DNA from 3 places in the Cupriavidus sp. 2TAF22 genome. Region 3 is predicted to be linked to each of the others. Evidence: riboswitches for the same ligand, from Rfam matches in the RefSeq annotation. Region 3 holds a riboswitch; each other region holds the start of a gene.
The links. Region 3 has a riboswitch for glycine ahead of gcvT (glycine cleavage system aminomethyltransferase GcvT). Riboswitches for the same ligand answer to the same signal wherever they lie in the genome.
Positions count from the first base shown of each region.

Region 1 (4,958 bases), on a different contig from region 3:
CGCGCTGAGCGCTGAACGCAAAAGGGGCCGCGTCGTCATCAGGCATGCCGTCGTCTTTACATGGCCATGCAGCGCGCCATTCAGCGGCGTCGCGCGACCTGGCAAAAAAGGGGAGCCGCAATGTTTCGTCAATCTCGTTTCTGGGCAGGCCTGGCCGCCGGCGTGCTGGCGTGCCCGTTGCCGTCCTTCGTCATGGCTGCGGAGCAGCAGGTCGTCAAGGTCGGCCTGACGGGGCCACTGTCCGGCCCGCAGGCCGCCATTGGCAAGGACAATGAAAACGGCCTGCGCATGGCCATCGATCAACTGAATGCGCAAGGCCTTGTCGTCAACGGCAAAGCCGTGCGTTTTAGCCTGGTCTCCGAGGACGACGCCGCAGATCCGCGCACCGGCATGTCGGTTGCCCAGCGCCTGGTGGACGGGGACGTGAAGGTGGTGTTCGGGCCGTTCAACTCGGGCGTCGCCATCCCGATCTCCCGCCTGCTGGACCAGGCCGGGGTAGTGATGGCAACGGTGGCTTCGAACCCGGCAGTCACCCAGTCCGGGTACACCTATGTCTTCCGGATCTCGGCCAATGACAGCCAGCTTGGCAAGCGCATGGGCGAGTTTGCTTCGGTCAAACTGCGCGCCAGGCGTTTCGCGGTCATCGACGACCGGACCGCCTACGGCCAGGGTGTGGCGGACGAGTTCGTCAAGGCAGCCAGGGCGCAAGGCATCGAGATCGTCGCCCGCGAATACACCTCGGACAAGGCCGTAGACTTCGTCCCGATTCTGACCCGAATACGCGGCATGAAGGTGGACGGCATCTTCTATGGTGGCTACTACTCGCAGGCCGGACCCCTGCGCAGCCAGATGAAGCGGCTCGCCATGGCCGACGCCTATCTGCTCGGTGGCGATGCGATGTGCAATATCGAACTGGCCAGGCTGGGGGGCGATGCCGTGGACGAGCATGTGTACTGCCCGCAGGGCGGTCCCGTGCTCGAGAACACCGGCCCGGGGCGCCAGTTCAAGAGCGACTACAGGAAGCGCTACAACACCGATCCGCTCACTTACAGCGCGTCTATCTATGACGGCCTCAGGTTGGTAGCCCAGGCGATGAAGACAGCCAACTCGGTCGAGTCGGCGCAGTACCGGGCAGCGCTGGCGGGTATCGATATGGAGGGCGTGGCCGGCCGATACCGCTTCGACCCCAACCGCGACCTGCGGGATTCGCCGATCACCATCTACACCTACCGCAACAGCGCCCTGGTGCCATTGCCGCAGGACAGGTAGCGCCAGTTCGCTGGCATGCCTCGTCGGCGGGCGCGACATAGCCGTGGCATCGGGATTTCGTTTTCTTGTCGATGGATCGGCGATCCGCTGTATCGCTGCGCCTTCTTACCCTGCATAAGGAGTTCAACACCCCTTATTACCCACAGAGCAGATCCACAAGACACACAACAAGACACACCACAAGACTGGTCGCCGGTTGCATGCGGCAAAAGCCCATGCCTGGATAGACGTAGCGCGACCAGGACAAAATAATCCGGAGACAGAGTATGAGTAACACGAAATCCTTGCGCGGCGCGGAGGTGCTACCAGGTGGCAATCGCCCGGGATACCCGGCGAGCCAGGCCCGCAGCAGCGCCGTGGATGCCGACACCAGGCAGGTACTGCGCCGCGCTACCGCGGCAGGCTTTATCGGCACCTTTATCGAGTGGTTCGACTACGCCGCCTACGGCTTTCTTGCAACCGTCATTGCGGTAGTGTTCTTTCCCAAGAGCGACCCGACCACCAGCCTGATGGCTACCTATGCCGTATTCGCGCTGTCCTTCGTCGTGCGTCCGATCGGAGGGGTGATCTGGGGGCATTTCGGCGACAAGTTCGGCCGGCGCAATACGCTGTCGCTGTCGATCATGATCATGTCCTGCTCGACCTTCCTGATCGCCTTCCTGCCGACTTACGGGCAGGTGGGCTTGTGGGCGCCGGTACTGCTGCTTGTCATCCGGCTGGTCCAGGGCTTCTCGGCTTCAGGCGAATACGCCGGCGCCTCGGCCTTTCTTGCCGAATATGCACCGAACCGCAAGCGCGGGCTCTACACCAGTGTCATCCCTGCCGCGGAAGCCGCCGGCCTGCTGTTCGCGTCGCTGTTCGTCGCCGGGCTGCATACGGTGCTGACCTCCGGACAGTTGCTCGAATGGGGCTGGCGCGTGCCGTTCCTGCTGGCCGCCCCTTTTGGGCTGGTTGGCCGTTACATCCGGCTTCAACTAGAAGATACGCCGAAGTTCGTCGCGATGGAGCACGCCAATCACGCACCGCAGGCGCCGCTGCGCGAGTTGCTCACCTCGCATCGCCGTACCATGCTGGTCGGCTTCGGCGTGACCTGCCTGAACGCCGTCGGCTTTTACTTGTTGCTCAGCTATATGCCTGTGTACCTGTCAAAGGAACTCGGCATGAGCGACTCGGTGTCCTTCCTGGTCTCTACCGTATCGCTGGCCAGCTATGTCGTGATGATTTTCGTGATGGGCCTGCTTTCCGACCGGTTCGGGCGGAAGACGATGCTGGTTTCCGCCTGCATCCTGTTCGCGCTCTTCACGGTGCCGCTGTTCCATTCGCTGTCGAGCGCCAGCATCGTCGGCATCTTGCTGATTCAGGTGGCACTGGGCGCCTTCCTCACCATCAACGACGGCACGCTGCCGTGCTTCCTGTCGGAGAGTTTTCCGACCCGCGTGCGATATAGCGGCTTTGCACTGTGCTTTAACAGCGCGAACGCCTTGTTCGGCGGCACCGCCCCCCTGGTCGCGACCTGGCTGATCAGCGCCACGGGCAATAAGCTTGCACCAGCCTGGTACCTGGTCGGGGCTGCGGTGGTGTCGCTGATTGCCATCCTGGCCAGCCGTACGCCTTCGGGCGGTGCGTTACCGGACTAAGCAAGCAAGGGGCGCAGCTTGACGCATCGGCTGTGATCCCGGGCAGCCCGGCCGCAAATCGGCCGCTAAGCGGCCACTAAGCGGCTGCAAGACGACGCAGGAGAGACCGGGGATGGTACGTGCCATCCCCGGCGCCGACGGAGCAACCACCCCGGAAACTCTCAGGCAAAAGGACTGTGGCGTCGATTCAAGAATCTGGAGAGTGGCATTGCAAGGAATGCCCACCGAAGGGGACGGCACCGGTCACCGGCCGCTGCCAAAGCTCTCAGGTACCGGGACAGATGGGGTAGGAAGCCGAGGATTCGGCCATCGCTTTGCCTGACAGAGGACCCTGCCATGTCTCAAATCATAGTCATAGGCGCCGGCATTACCGGCGTCACCACCGCCTACACGCTATCGAAACTCGGATACGAGGTGACTGTCGTCGACCGCCATCTTTATCCCGCCATGGAGACGTCGTTCGCCAATGGCGGCCAGCTCTCCGCGTGTAACGCGGAAGTCTGGAACAGCGCGGGAACGATACTAAAAGGGCTGAAATGGATGCTGAAACGCAACGCGCCGCTGCTGGTGAACCCGAAGCCGTCGTGGCACAAATACTCGTGGATGGGGGAGTTTGTGTCGAACATCGCGCGTTATCGGGAGAACACCATCGAAACGACGAAGTTGGCGATTGCCGCCCGCCAGCATCTCTTTGCCATGGCCGAGCAGGAGAATATCCAGTTCGATCTGGAGCGCCGCGGCATCCTGCACTTCTATCATGACAAAGCGGCTTTCGAGGCCGCGGGCAGGACGAACGCGCTACTCGTGGCAGGCGGACTGGAGCGCTTTGCGGTGTCGCCGCAGGAGATCCGGGCGATCGAGCCGACGTTGCAAGGCCAATACTTTGGCGGGTACTTCACGCCATCCGATTCAACCGGGGATATCCATAAGTTCACGCGCGGCCTGGCGCTCGCTTGCGAGCGCCGCGGCGTGCGCTTCCTGCAGGGCTGGGACGTGCGAAGCATCGACCTATCCGCCAGCGGCGTGCGTATCGGCCTGCAGGCGGTGGACGGTGTGGCGTCGCCATCGGTCCACGCCGGTGCCGCGTACGAGATCGCCGGCGATGCGCTGGTGGTTTGTGCCGGTGTGGGCAGCCGGCATATTGCCGGCATGCTGGGCGACAGGATCAATGTCTATCCGGTCAAGGGATACTCCATTACCGTGCACCTGGACGATGCCGACAGCGTGGCGAACGGGCCGTGGGTCAGCCTGCTCGACGAAAGCGCAAAGATCGTGACGAGCAGACTTGGCAAGGACAGGTTCCGCGTGGCAGGTACCGCCGAATTCAATGGACAAAACCGAGACATCCGAGCCGACCGCATCGAGCCGCTCGTGTCATGGACGCGTCGCAACTTCCGAATCAATACCTCCCGCGTAGTCCCCTGGGCGGGGCTTCGCCCGATGATGCCGGACATGATGCCGCGCGTGTCAAAAGGCAGGGCGCCACGGGTGTTCTACAACACCGGCCATGGCCATCTTGGATGGACGTTGTCTGCTGCAACAGCGGCAACGATCGGCACGACCATCGCCGAGAGCTATCCCGTTGGGTAGGAGGCAGTCGGACAGCAAGGCAAGTCAGGTATCTCGCTCCGGGCAGGAGCGAGCTTCGCATGTCGGCGCCGGGGGCTCCTTTACTGCGCCTACGTCGACTGGCGGCCCCGTGCTGGGGAGCCGCGCTACTGGGCTGGGATGGTGATCAACGGCTGCGACTCCTTACTGCCGGTATCCGCCAGCGTGAAGAACAACATGATGGCCGCAAGGGCGCGTTTCGTTGTCAGGTCGCCTTGCTCAACCCAGAACCAGTAGCCACGGTACCGTACCGCAGCATATGGCTCGGCGGGCCTTTCCTTGCCACTGTGAATCCTTAGGGCGCCTTGTTGCCTCTCAGTTGTGCCCGGCGCAACCGCAGGCAGCGCACTGTGGTCTCTGATGTGTTCCTCCGGAACGTCCAGGTAGCTGGAAAAGGCGCTCATGATTTGCAGCATCGAGCGGCTGTTCACCGCAAGTTCGTCG
Region 1 covers NZ_JBFRFX010000047.1:6,377-11,334, forward strand. Annotated here, with positions in the region: gene speB (agmatinase) at 1-8, shown strand, start outside; gene AB4Z48_RS34440 (branched-chain amino acid ABC transporter substrate-binding protein) at 121-1,269, shown strand; gene AB4Z48_RS34445 (MFS transporter) at 1,536-2,906, shown strand; glycine riboswitch at 2,994-3,093, shown strand; gene AB4Z48_RS34450 (D-amino acid dehydrogenase) at 3,243-4,496, shown strand; gene AB4Z48_RS34455 (hypothetical protein) at 4,622-4,958, opposite strand, start outside.
Region 1: another riboswitch for glycine. It lies ahead of AB4Z48_RS34450 (D-amino acid dehydrogenase); the one in region 3 lies ahead of gcvT (glycine cleavage system aminomethyltransferase GcvT).

Region 2 (4,958 bases), on a different contig from region 3:
CATCGTGCATGGCCCGCTGCGCCAGACCTGGCGCGAGACCTACGCTCGTGCGCGGCGCCTGGCCAGCGCGCTGGCGGGCCTCGGCATCGGCCGGGGCGATACGGTGGCGGTCCTGTTGCCCAACACGCCGGCCATGGTGGAAGCGCACTTCGGCGTGCCGATGGCGGGGGCGGTGCTCAATGCGCTGAACATCCGGCTCGACGCCGCCAACCTGGTTTTCATGCTGCGTCATGGCGAGGCCAAGGTGCTGCTGGCCGATACCGAGTTCGCCGAGCTCGCGCGCCAGATCGGCAACGAAATCCCCGGCCTGAAGGTGGTGGCGGTGGCAGATGCGCTGGGCCCGCAGGACGCGCCGCGCTTTGGCGAGACCGACTACGAAACCCTGCTGGCCTCGGGCGATCCCGACTACGCCTGGCAATGGCCCGCCGACGAGTGGGACGCCATCGCCCTGAACTATACCTCGGGCACCACCGGCGACCCCAAGGGCGTGGTCTACCACCATCGCGGCGCAGCCATCAATGCCGTGTCCAACATCCTCGAGTGGGACCTGCCCAAGCACGCGGTCTACCTGTGGACGTTGCCCATGTTCCACTGCAACGGGTGGTGCTTTGCCTGGACCATCGCCGCGCGCGCCGGCATCAATGTGTGCCTGCGCAAGTTCGAGCCCAAGCTGGTGTTCGACCTGATGCGCGACGAAGGCGTGACCCATTACTGTGCCGCGCCCATCGTCCACACCGCGCTGGTCAACGCGCCGCCGGCCTGGCGCGAAGGCCTGCGCGGCCCGGTGCGCGGCATGGTGGCCGGTGCGCCGCCGCCCGCGGCGGTGCTGGCGCAGATGGAAGAAATGGGTTTCGAGCTGACCCACGTCTACGGCCTGACCGAGACCTATGGCCCGGCCGCGGTGTGCGCGGAGCAGGACGACTGGGCCGCGCTGTCGCAGGAAGACCGCGCCACCCGCAAGGCCCGCCAGGGCGTGCGCTACCACTTGCAGGCCGGGGTGGCGGTGCTCGATCCGGATTCGATGCAGCCAGTGGCCGCCGACGGCGAGGAGATCGGCGAGATCATGTTCCGCGGCAATATCTGCATGAAGGGCTATCTCAAGAACGAGAAGGCCACGCGCGAAGCCTTCGCCGGCGGATGGTTCCACACCGGCGACCTGGGCGTGCGCACGGCGGACGGCTACGTCAAGATCAAGGACCGCAGCAAGGACATCATCATCTCCGGCGGCGAGAACATCTCCAGCGTCGAGGTGGAAGACGCGCTCTACCGCCATGCGGCCGTGCTGGCCGCGGCGGTGGTGGCGCAGCCGGATGCCAAGTGGGGCGAAACGCCCTGCGCCTTCGTCGAGCTGAAAGACGGCGCCAGCGCCACGGCCGAGGAACTGATCGCGCATTGCCGCACCTTGCTGGCTGGCTTCAAGGTGCCCAAGGCCGTGTATTTCGGGCCCTTGCCCAAGACTTCGACGGGCAAGATCCAGAAGTTCGAGCTGCGCCGCAAGGTCAAGTCGGACACGGCCATCGACGTCTAGCCACGCGCGGTGGCGCCGGCCGGCGCCACCGGGGCCGGGGGCTAGTGGACGGCCCGCTGCGCGGACGCCAGCGTCGCCGGCCGCGTCGTGCCACCGGCGGGCAGCGCGCCCGTAAAGGCGAAATCCACCTCCGGCACGCGGCCGCTGACGATGTCCGCGATCGCACGGCCCGAGCCGCAGCCGTGCGTCCAGCCAAGCGTGCCGTGGCCGGTGTTCAGGTAGAGCCCGCCGATGGCGCTGGCGCCGATATAAGGTACGTTGCCCGGCGTGGCAGGGCGCAGCCCGGTCCAGAATTTCGCCAGCTCCGGTCGGCTCATGCCCGGGAACACTTCCAGCGTGCGCCGCACGATGGCCTCGCAGCGCACCGGGTTCAGATCCATCGCATAGCCGTTGAGTTCGGCTGTGCCGGCCACGCGCAGGCGGTCGCCAAAGCGCGAGAACACCAGCTTGTACTCGTCGTCGGTCAGGCTCACGCTGGGCGCGCGCTCGCTGTCGAGCACCGGCAGCGTCACCGAATAGCCCTTGGCCGGATAGATGTCGAGCTTGACCCCGAGCGGGCGCGCCAGCATCGGGCTGAAGCTGCCCAGCGCCAGCACGTAGGCGTCCGCGCTCTCGATCTGGTAGCCGCCAGTCTCGTCGGCAATCTCCACCCCGTGCATGCTGCCGCCCTCGGCATGCAGGCGCTGCACCCGCACGCCATAGCGAAAGCGCACGCCCAGCGCTTCGCAGCGCGCGGCCAGCGCGGTGGTGAAGCGGTGCACATCGCCCGATTCATCCTCGCTGGTATAGGTGGCGCCCGCCAGACGCGGCGCGATATTCGCCAGCGCCGGCTCCAGCCGCACCACTTCGTCCGGCCCGATCACGCGGCGCTCGCAGCCCAGCTCGCGCATGATGCGCGCCGGCTCGACGGCCGCGTCGAATTCCTTCTGGCTGGTATAGAAATGCAGGATGCCGCGCGTGAGGTGGTCGTACTCGATGCCGGTCTCGGCGCGCAGCGCCTGCAGGCTGGCGCGGCTATAGGTGCCCAGGTTGAGCAGCTGGATCATGTTGTGGGTGGAGCGACTGGCCGTGCACTCGCGCAGGAACTTGAGTCCCCACGACCACTGCGCCGGATCTGCGCGCAGGCGGAACAGCAGCGGAGCATCCTCGCGCCCGAGCCAGCGCAGCATCTTCAGCGGCGCGGCCGGGTTGGCCCAAGGCTCGGCATGGCTGACCGAGATCTGCCCGCCGTTGCCAAAACTGGTTTCCCGGGCCGCGCCCGCATTGCGCTCCAGCACCACGACCTCGTGCCCGGCACGGGCCAGGTACCACGCAGACGCAACGCCGATCACGCCGGCTCCCATCACGATGACTTTCATTTCTCAGGCTCCGGATAGCAAAAAGGGGCAGGCAAGCCATCTGGCCTGCCTGCCCCCACTGTCCTTTTGCCTGAGAGATTCGCCGCACCCACCACGGGTACCGGCTTGCCCCTTCGGCGGCCGCGTGCCGCTTACCTGGTCGGTGTGCGGTCCGGCGCTCTCCAGTTTGTTCGGTTTCCAGTCTTTTGCACCTGAGCGTTTCAGGGGTACGCCTTCGGTAGAGACACCCACCTGATACGGCGGAGGTGTCTCGTTCTCCTGGAAGCCGCAACATAGCACGCGTTGCAGAGAGACTGCAAGGGCAGTATGGCGGCCCGGCGGCGCCCCGCCGCCGGGCCGCGCGCTGTAGCAAGGTTCTGTAGCAGTCTGGCCGGCCAATTTTTGGAGCCGGCGAGCTCGGGAGCAGGGCACGAGTAGCGCAGGCTTTTACAGGTGGCGGACCAATATGGCAATAGGGTTCAAGGTGCAGTGCCTGGTATCCGCGGCGTGGCACCGTTGAGTGCATCATGCAATTGCTGCTTCAGTGCTTTGCAGCGGTCGGCTACCTCTTCCGACTGCTTGCCAAGCCCGATACTGATGGCCTGGCGTTCCAGCATATCCTTCAGTTGACCAGTCAGATTTGCCGCGATGTTGTCCAGAGCCGTGTTTCCGAACCTCTCGATGGCATTGCTGGTGCCTAGCGCCGATGCTTCGGCGTGCTGTCTGAATGCAGCGCGAAGCGAGCGGCGCAGGTCCGTAACGTAGCGCCGTTTGGCATCCTCGATTTTCTCTTCCCGAAAATGCAGATAGAGGTCGAGGATGGTTGCTAGCAACGGGCTGAATGCCGCTAGTCTTCCCGATGCTCTTGTGATGAGGCCAGCTCGACGGAGAGCCTCCGTCCTGACCAGCCTTATCCCGGTGGACCCGGCAATTTCGTAGAGGAGATTGCCGAGTGCCTTTGTGCTTATCGAAGCGGCTTCCAGTCCGCCTGCTATTGGCCCGGTTGCGCTATTGACAAGCCGCGTCAGACGCAATGCCGGGCTAGCTGGGATGCGGATGGCATCCAGTGAGCCGGGTGTGCCTGGCGCGAAGCTGCCGCCGGACCACGGCATGTGGAGCGCCTGCGTTGTGCGATTCTCGAGTTGCTTCCCCGCGCCGCCAAGGATTTCGTGCAGCTGTCGCTCCATTTCGCACCAAAGCTTGCTCAAGTCCTCCTTCATCTGGTCAAGCGTGGAGGTGAAGAACGCCTGCACCTCCGGAGCCTCGGCGGTGCCGTCCAGACGTTCCATTGCTTTCGCGGCACGCCCCAGTACTGTTGAATAGACTTGCCGATGCCATAGGCGCGCGAGCGAATGCAGGTGTTCCCTTGCCTGTTCAAGCTCGGCGATTTCCTTCTGGACGCAGGCTATGCGTGCTTGCAGGCAGGGCTCGTCGCCGGATTGCATGACATCCCGCATAACGCCTTCCACAGCGCTGATGGCTGCAATCGCCCGGCTCGCCTGACCGGTCTGGTTTCCCCAGGCGGAAAGGCTGGTCACCAGCGCCGACAATCTGCTTTGCCGCAGCAGTCGCTCGCGGAAGCCGGCCGAGGCCTGCCTGGCATGGAAGTACTTTGCCACCGAGCAGTGGAGCACGGGAATGCCGATGCGTCTACCCAATACCGCCTCAATCCGCTGTTGCATGCCGGCGCCTCCATTGCGGTCCCGGTCTATTTTGTTGACCACCAGGCAGCATGGTCTGCCGAGACAGAGGTTGTCTTGGTCTAGCAGCCTTCTCAATATGCCTGCCTGGGCCCGATAGGGAAGTTCGGGTGTAACGACGAGCAATATCATGTCGGCCTCCATGGCCGCACTGAGTGCTGCCCCGCCCACGAGTTCACTGGGGGAAAGATAAAGGCCTGGCGTATCCACAAATACCATCCCGTGCCAGTCATGCTCGCCTACCGCCGCAGTTGGCTCATCCGTTCCGAGGTGCGCTTCGTCGTTCCCTGACACCGCCCGGATGAGGCTGGTTTTGCCAACTCCCGCCTCGCCGAGTAGCGCGATTCTCCATGGGGCCTCAGCCTTTAACGTTTCCTGCCAGTATTGCAGGGT
Region 2 covers NZ_JBFRFX010000023.1:63,647-68,604, forward strand. Annotated here, with positions in the region: gene AB4Z48_RS25365 (acyl-CoA synthetase) at 1-1,528, shown strand, start outside; gene AB4Z48_RS25370 (D-amino acid dehydrogenase) at 1,570-2,886, opposite strand; glycine riboswitch at 2,935-3,061, opposite strand; gene AB4Z48_RS25375 (GTPase domain-containing protein) at 3,345-4,958, opposite strand, start outside.
Region 2: another riboswitch for glycine. It lies ahead of AB4Z48_RS25370 (D-amino acid dehydrogenase); the one in region 3 lies ahead of gcvT (glycine cleavage system aminomethyltransferase GcvT).

Region 3 (4,958 bases):
ATCTTCTCGTCGCCGAGGTCTTCGTCCTCGCGGCAATGCGGCAGGATGCCCTCTTCCACGCCGACCAGGAACACGTGCGGGTACTCCAGCCCCTTGGAGGCGTGCAGCGTGGACAGGCGCACCGCGTCGGGATCTTCCTCGCGGCCTTCGAGCATGCTCATCAGCGCCACGGTCTGGGTCAGCTCCAGCAGGTTCTTGCCTTCGTCGCCGAAGCCGTCGGCGGTGTCGAAGCCGGTGGCCTCGCCGCCCTCGGCGGCCTCGGGCTTGGTGCCCTTGCGCTTGAGCCAGTCGAGGAATTCGAGCGTGTTGGTCCAGCGCGACTGGGCCTGGCGCTCGTCGAACGTGTCGTACAGGTAGGCCTCGTAGTGGATGCCTTCCATCATGTCGTCGAGCACTTCGGTGGCGGGATCGCTGGCGGCGCGGCCGGCCAGGCGCACCATGGCTTCGCAGAACACGCGCAGCGGCTCGAGCTGGCGCGGCTGCAGCTTGCCTTCGATGCCGCCCATCATGGCCGCTTCGAACAGCGAGACCTTGGCCTGCCCGGCGAAGGTGCCCAGCACTTCCAGCGTGGCGTTGCCGACGCCGCGGCGCGGCGTGGTGATGGCGCGGATGAAGGCGGGATCATCGTCCGGATTGGCGATCAGGCGCAGGTAGGCGCAGATGTCCTTGATCTCGGCCTTGTCGAAGAAGCTCTGGCCGCCCGACAGCACATAGGGAATGCGCTCGCGCCGCAGGATCTGCTCGAACAGGCGCGCCTGGTGGTTGCCGCGGTAGAGGATGGCGTAGTCACGGAACTGCGCGCGCCGCTCGAACTTGTGCGCCGAGAGCCGGAACACCACCGACTCGGCTTCGTGCTCCTCGTCGTTCATCGGGTTGATGGCGATGGGGTCGCCCATGCCGTGCTCGCTCCACAGCTTCTTGTCGAACAGCTTCGGATTGTTGGAGATGACGGCGTTGGCGGCCTCCAGGATGCGCACGGTGGAGCGGTAGTTCTGCTCCAGCTTGACCACCTTGAGATCGGGGAAGTCGGTCTGCAGCAGGCGCAGGTTGTCCAGCGTGGCGCCGCGCCAGCCGTAGATGGCCTGGTCGTCGTCGCCCACCGCGGTGAAGGCCGGCGCGCGCAGGTGCGAGCCGCCGGCCAGCAGCTTGAGCAGCTGGTACTGGCAGGCGTTGGTGTCCTGGTATTCATCGACCAGGAAGTAGCGCAGGCGGTTCTGCCACTTCATGCGCACCGCTTCGTCGCGCGCGAACAGCTCGGCCGGCAGGCGGATCAGGTCGTCGAAATCCACCGCCTGGTAGGCGTTGAGCGTGGCCACGTAGTTGCGGTAGACCAGCGCGGCCTGGTGGTCGTCGGCGCTCTCGGCGGTGGCGATGGCGGTCTCTGGATCGACCATGCCGTTCTTCCACAGCGAGATGGTGCTCTGCACGCTGCGGATCAGCTTCTTGTCGGTGGTGGCGAGCTGCTCCTGCACCAGGCCGAAGCAGTCGTCCGAGTCCATGATGGAAAAGCGCGGCTTCAGCCCCACGTGCTCGGCCTCGGCGCGCAGGATCTGCACGCCGAGCGAGTGGAAGGTGCTGACCGTCATCTGCTTGAGCGGAATGCGGCGGCCCTCGCGCGTGGTCTTGCCTTCCATCAGCTTGGCGATACGCTCCTGCATCTCCTTGGCGGCCTTGTTGGTGAAGGTCACCGCGGCGATATGCTTGGGCTCGAACCCCTTGTCCTCGATCAGGTGCGCGATCTTCTGCGTGATCACCCGCGTCTTGCCCGAACCGGCGCCGGCCAGCACCAGGCAGGGGCCGTCGAGATAGCGGACGGCTTCGGATTGGGCGGGATTGAGTCCGTGGGTCATGCGTTTGGCGTGGTGGCGGAAGCGGATGGCGAAATGGCTGGCGAAGACGACGCGGCCAGGGCTGCCTGTGAAGACTGCGGCACCGGGGTGATGTCCCCGCAAGCGACAGCAGCCGCAGATGTTAACACGCCGGGTTGCCGGCCCCGGGGTGCCGGTGCCGTGCCGCGCGCCACGCGTTGACAAGCCACCGGGGCTGCCTGTAGAGTCGCGCCATCCGGCCGGGAGAGCGCGCAGATCTTGCGCCGCCGAAGGGGTATCACCCGAAAACTCTCAGGCACCATGGACTGGTCGGATCGGCTTGCAATATGCACACGATGCACGCCGTACTCTGGAGAGCGGCACCCGCCACGCGCGCAAGCGACGGCGAGCGTGCCCACCGAAGGGGCGCGCAGGGCACAGGTCCACCGGACCGCCTTGTAATCTCTCAGGTATCGAGGACAGAGGGGTCATCCGCCGCGGCGGATCTGGCAGCGCCATGGCGCGCCGGGTCTGGCGGCGGATGACCCTTTTTTCGTTTTCGAACCGAGATTTCCGCCTTCCCCCGAGGACTACATGACGCTCCAGGCCACGCCCCTCAATGCCATCCACCGCGCACTCGGCGCCCGCATGGTCGACTTCGGCGGCTGGGACATGCCGGTCAACTACGGCTCCCAGATCGAAGAACACAATGCCGTGCGCACCGACGCCGGCATGTTCGACGTCTCCCACATGTGCGTGGTCGACCTGGCCGGCGCCAATGTGCGCGCCTTCCTGCGCGGCCTGCTGGCCAACAATGTGGACAAGCTGCAGACGCCGGGCAAGGCACTTTATTCCTGCATGCTCGACGAGAGCGGCGGCGTCATCGACGACCTGATCGTCTACTTCTTCGCCGAGGACCGCTTCCGCCTGGTAGTCAATGCCAGCACCGCGACCGGCGATATCGAATGGATCACCGCGCGCAACGCCGCCACCGGCAGCGGCGTCACCATCACCCCGCGCCGCGGCGACAACGCCCCCGCGGGCGCCGCGCCGCTGGCCATCGTCGCCGTGCAGGGCCCGAACGCCCGCGCCAAGGTGTGGAGCGCCTTCCCCTCCACCCAGCCCAGCGAAGCCCTCAAGCCCTTCAACGCCATCGTGGTGCAGGATCCCGCCCTGGGCGAAGTCATGGTGGCGCGCACCGGCTACACCGGCGAGGATGGTTTCGAACTGGTGGTGCCGGCCGCGAACGTGGCCGGCCTGTGGGAGAAGCTGGTCGCTGCCGGCGTGCGCCCGGCCGGCCTCGGCGCGCGCGACACGCTGCGCCTGGAAGCCGGCATGAACCTGTACGGCCAGGACATGGATATCCACACCTCGCCGCTCAACGCCGGCCTGGCCTGGACCGTGGACCTGCAGAGCGAGCGCGACTTCACCGGCAAGGCGGCGCTCGTCGCCGGCGGCCAGACCCAGCAGTTTGTCGGCCTGATCCTGCGTGAAAAAGGCGGCGTGCTGCGGGCGCACCAGAAGGTGATCACCACTGCCGGCGACGGCGAGATCACCAGCGGCACCTTCAGCCCTTCGCTGTCCCTGTCCATCGCATTTGCCCGCCTGCCGCGCGACGTTGCCCTCGGCGCCGAGGTGCAGGTCGAGATCCGCGACCGCAAACTCGCCGCGACTGTGGTTAAACTGCCGTTTGTGCGCAATGGCAAGGCACTCGTGAGCTGAACGCTCGCACCGGTCACAGCGCGCCCGCCGGCGACGGATTGCCTCCGCCCGGCGGGCGCTGAAAAAACAAATTGAATCTGGAGAATCCCATGAATTTCCCCGCCGACCTGAAATACACCGAGTCCCATGAATGGGTGCGCGTCGAAGCCGACGGCACGCTGACCATCGGCATCACCGACCACGCGCAGGACGCGCTGGGCGACATCGTGTTCCTGGAGCTGCCGGAAGTGGGCAAGTCGGTCGGCGCAGGCGACGCGCTGGCGGTGGTGGAATCGGTCAAGGCCGCTTCCGACATCTACGCGCCGGTGGCCGGCGAAGTGATCGCCGTCAACGAAGCCGCCGTCGCCGCGCCGGAAAGCGTCAATGCCGACGCCTTCGATGCGTGGCTGTTCAAGCTCAAGCCGGCCAACAGCGACGACGTCAACGGCCTGATGTCGGTGGACGCCTACAAGGCCAACGTCGGCGCCTGACGCGACACCCTGCCGCTCCCGCGAGGCTTGCCTGCCACGGGAGCGGCGACTGAAGACTGATGCACGGCGGCGCGGCTGACCACCCGCCGCCCTGCGCCCAACGAGGTTCTTGCCATGAACGCCCCCCTGCCCATGAACGCAGCCAAAGGTGCCCGGCCCACGCTGGCCGAACTGGAGGCGCGCGACGCCTTTGCTTCCCGTCATATCGGCCCCGATGCCGCCGAGCAGCAACACATGCTCAAGGTACTCGGCTACGACAGCCGTGCCGCGCTGATCGACGCCGTCATTCCCGCCGCCATCCGCCGCCGCGACGGCATGCCGCTGGGCGAGTTCACCGAGCCGCTCACCGAGGAAGGCGCCCTGGCCAGGCTGCGCGGCCTGGCCAGCAAGAACCTGGTGCTCAAGAGCTTTATCGGCCAGGGCTACTACAACACGCTGACGCCCGGCGTCATCCTGCGCAATATCTTCGAGAACCCGGCCTGGTACACCGCCTACACGCCGTACCAGCCTGAAATCTCGCAAGGCCGCCTGGAAGCCATGCTGAACTTCCAGCAGATGGTCACCGACCTGACCGGCCTGGATATCGCCAACGCCTCGATGCTCGACGAAGGCACCGCCGCGGCCGAGGCCATGACGCTGCTGCAGCGGGTCAACAAGCACGCTTCCAACACCTTCTACGTGGCCGACGACGTGCTGCCGCAGACGCTGGAAGTGGTACGCACGCGCGCGCTGCCGCTGGGCATCGAAGTCAAGGTCGGCCCCGCGGCCGACGCTGCCGGCGCCCATGCCTTTGGCGTGCTGCTGCAGTACCCGGGCGTCAACGGTGACGTGGCCGACTACCGCGCCATCGCCGACGCCGTGCACGCCGCCGGCGGCCTGGTGGTGGCCGCCGCCGACCTGCTGGCGCTGACCCTGATCGCCGCGCCCGGCGAATGGGGCGCCGACGTGGCGGTGGGCA
Region 3 covers NZ_JBFRFX010000003.1:231,309-236,266, reverse strand. Annotated here, with positions in the region: gene AB4Z48_RS05700 (UvrD-helicase domain-containing protein) at 1-1,850, opposite strand, end outside; glycine riboswitch at 2,060-2,147, shown strand; glycine riboswitch at 2,169-2,301, shown strand; gene gcvT (glycine cleavage system aminomethyltransferase GcvT) at 2,403-3,530, shown strand; gene gcvH (glycine cleavage system protein GcvH) at 3,620-4,000, shown strand; gene gcvP (aminomethyl-transferring glycine dehydrogenase) at 4,115-4,958, shown strand, end outside.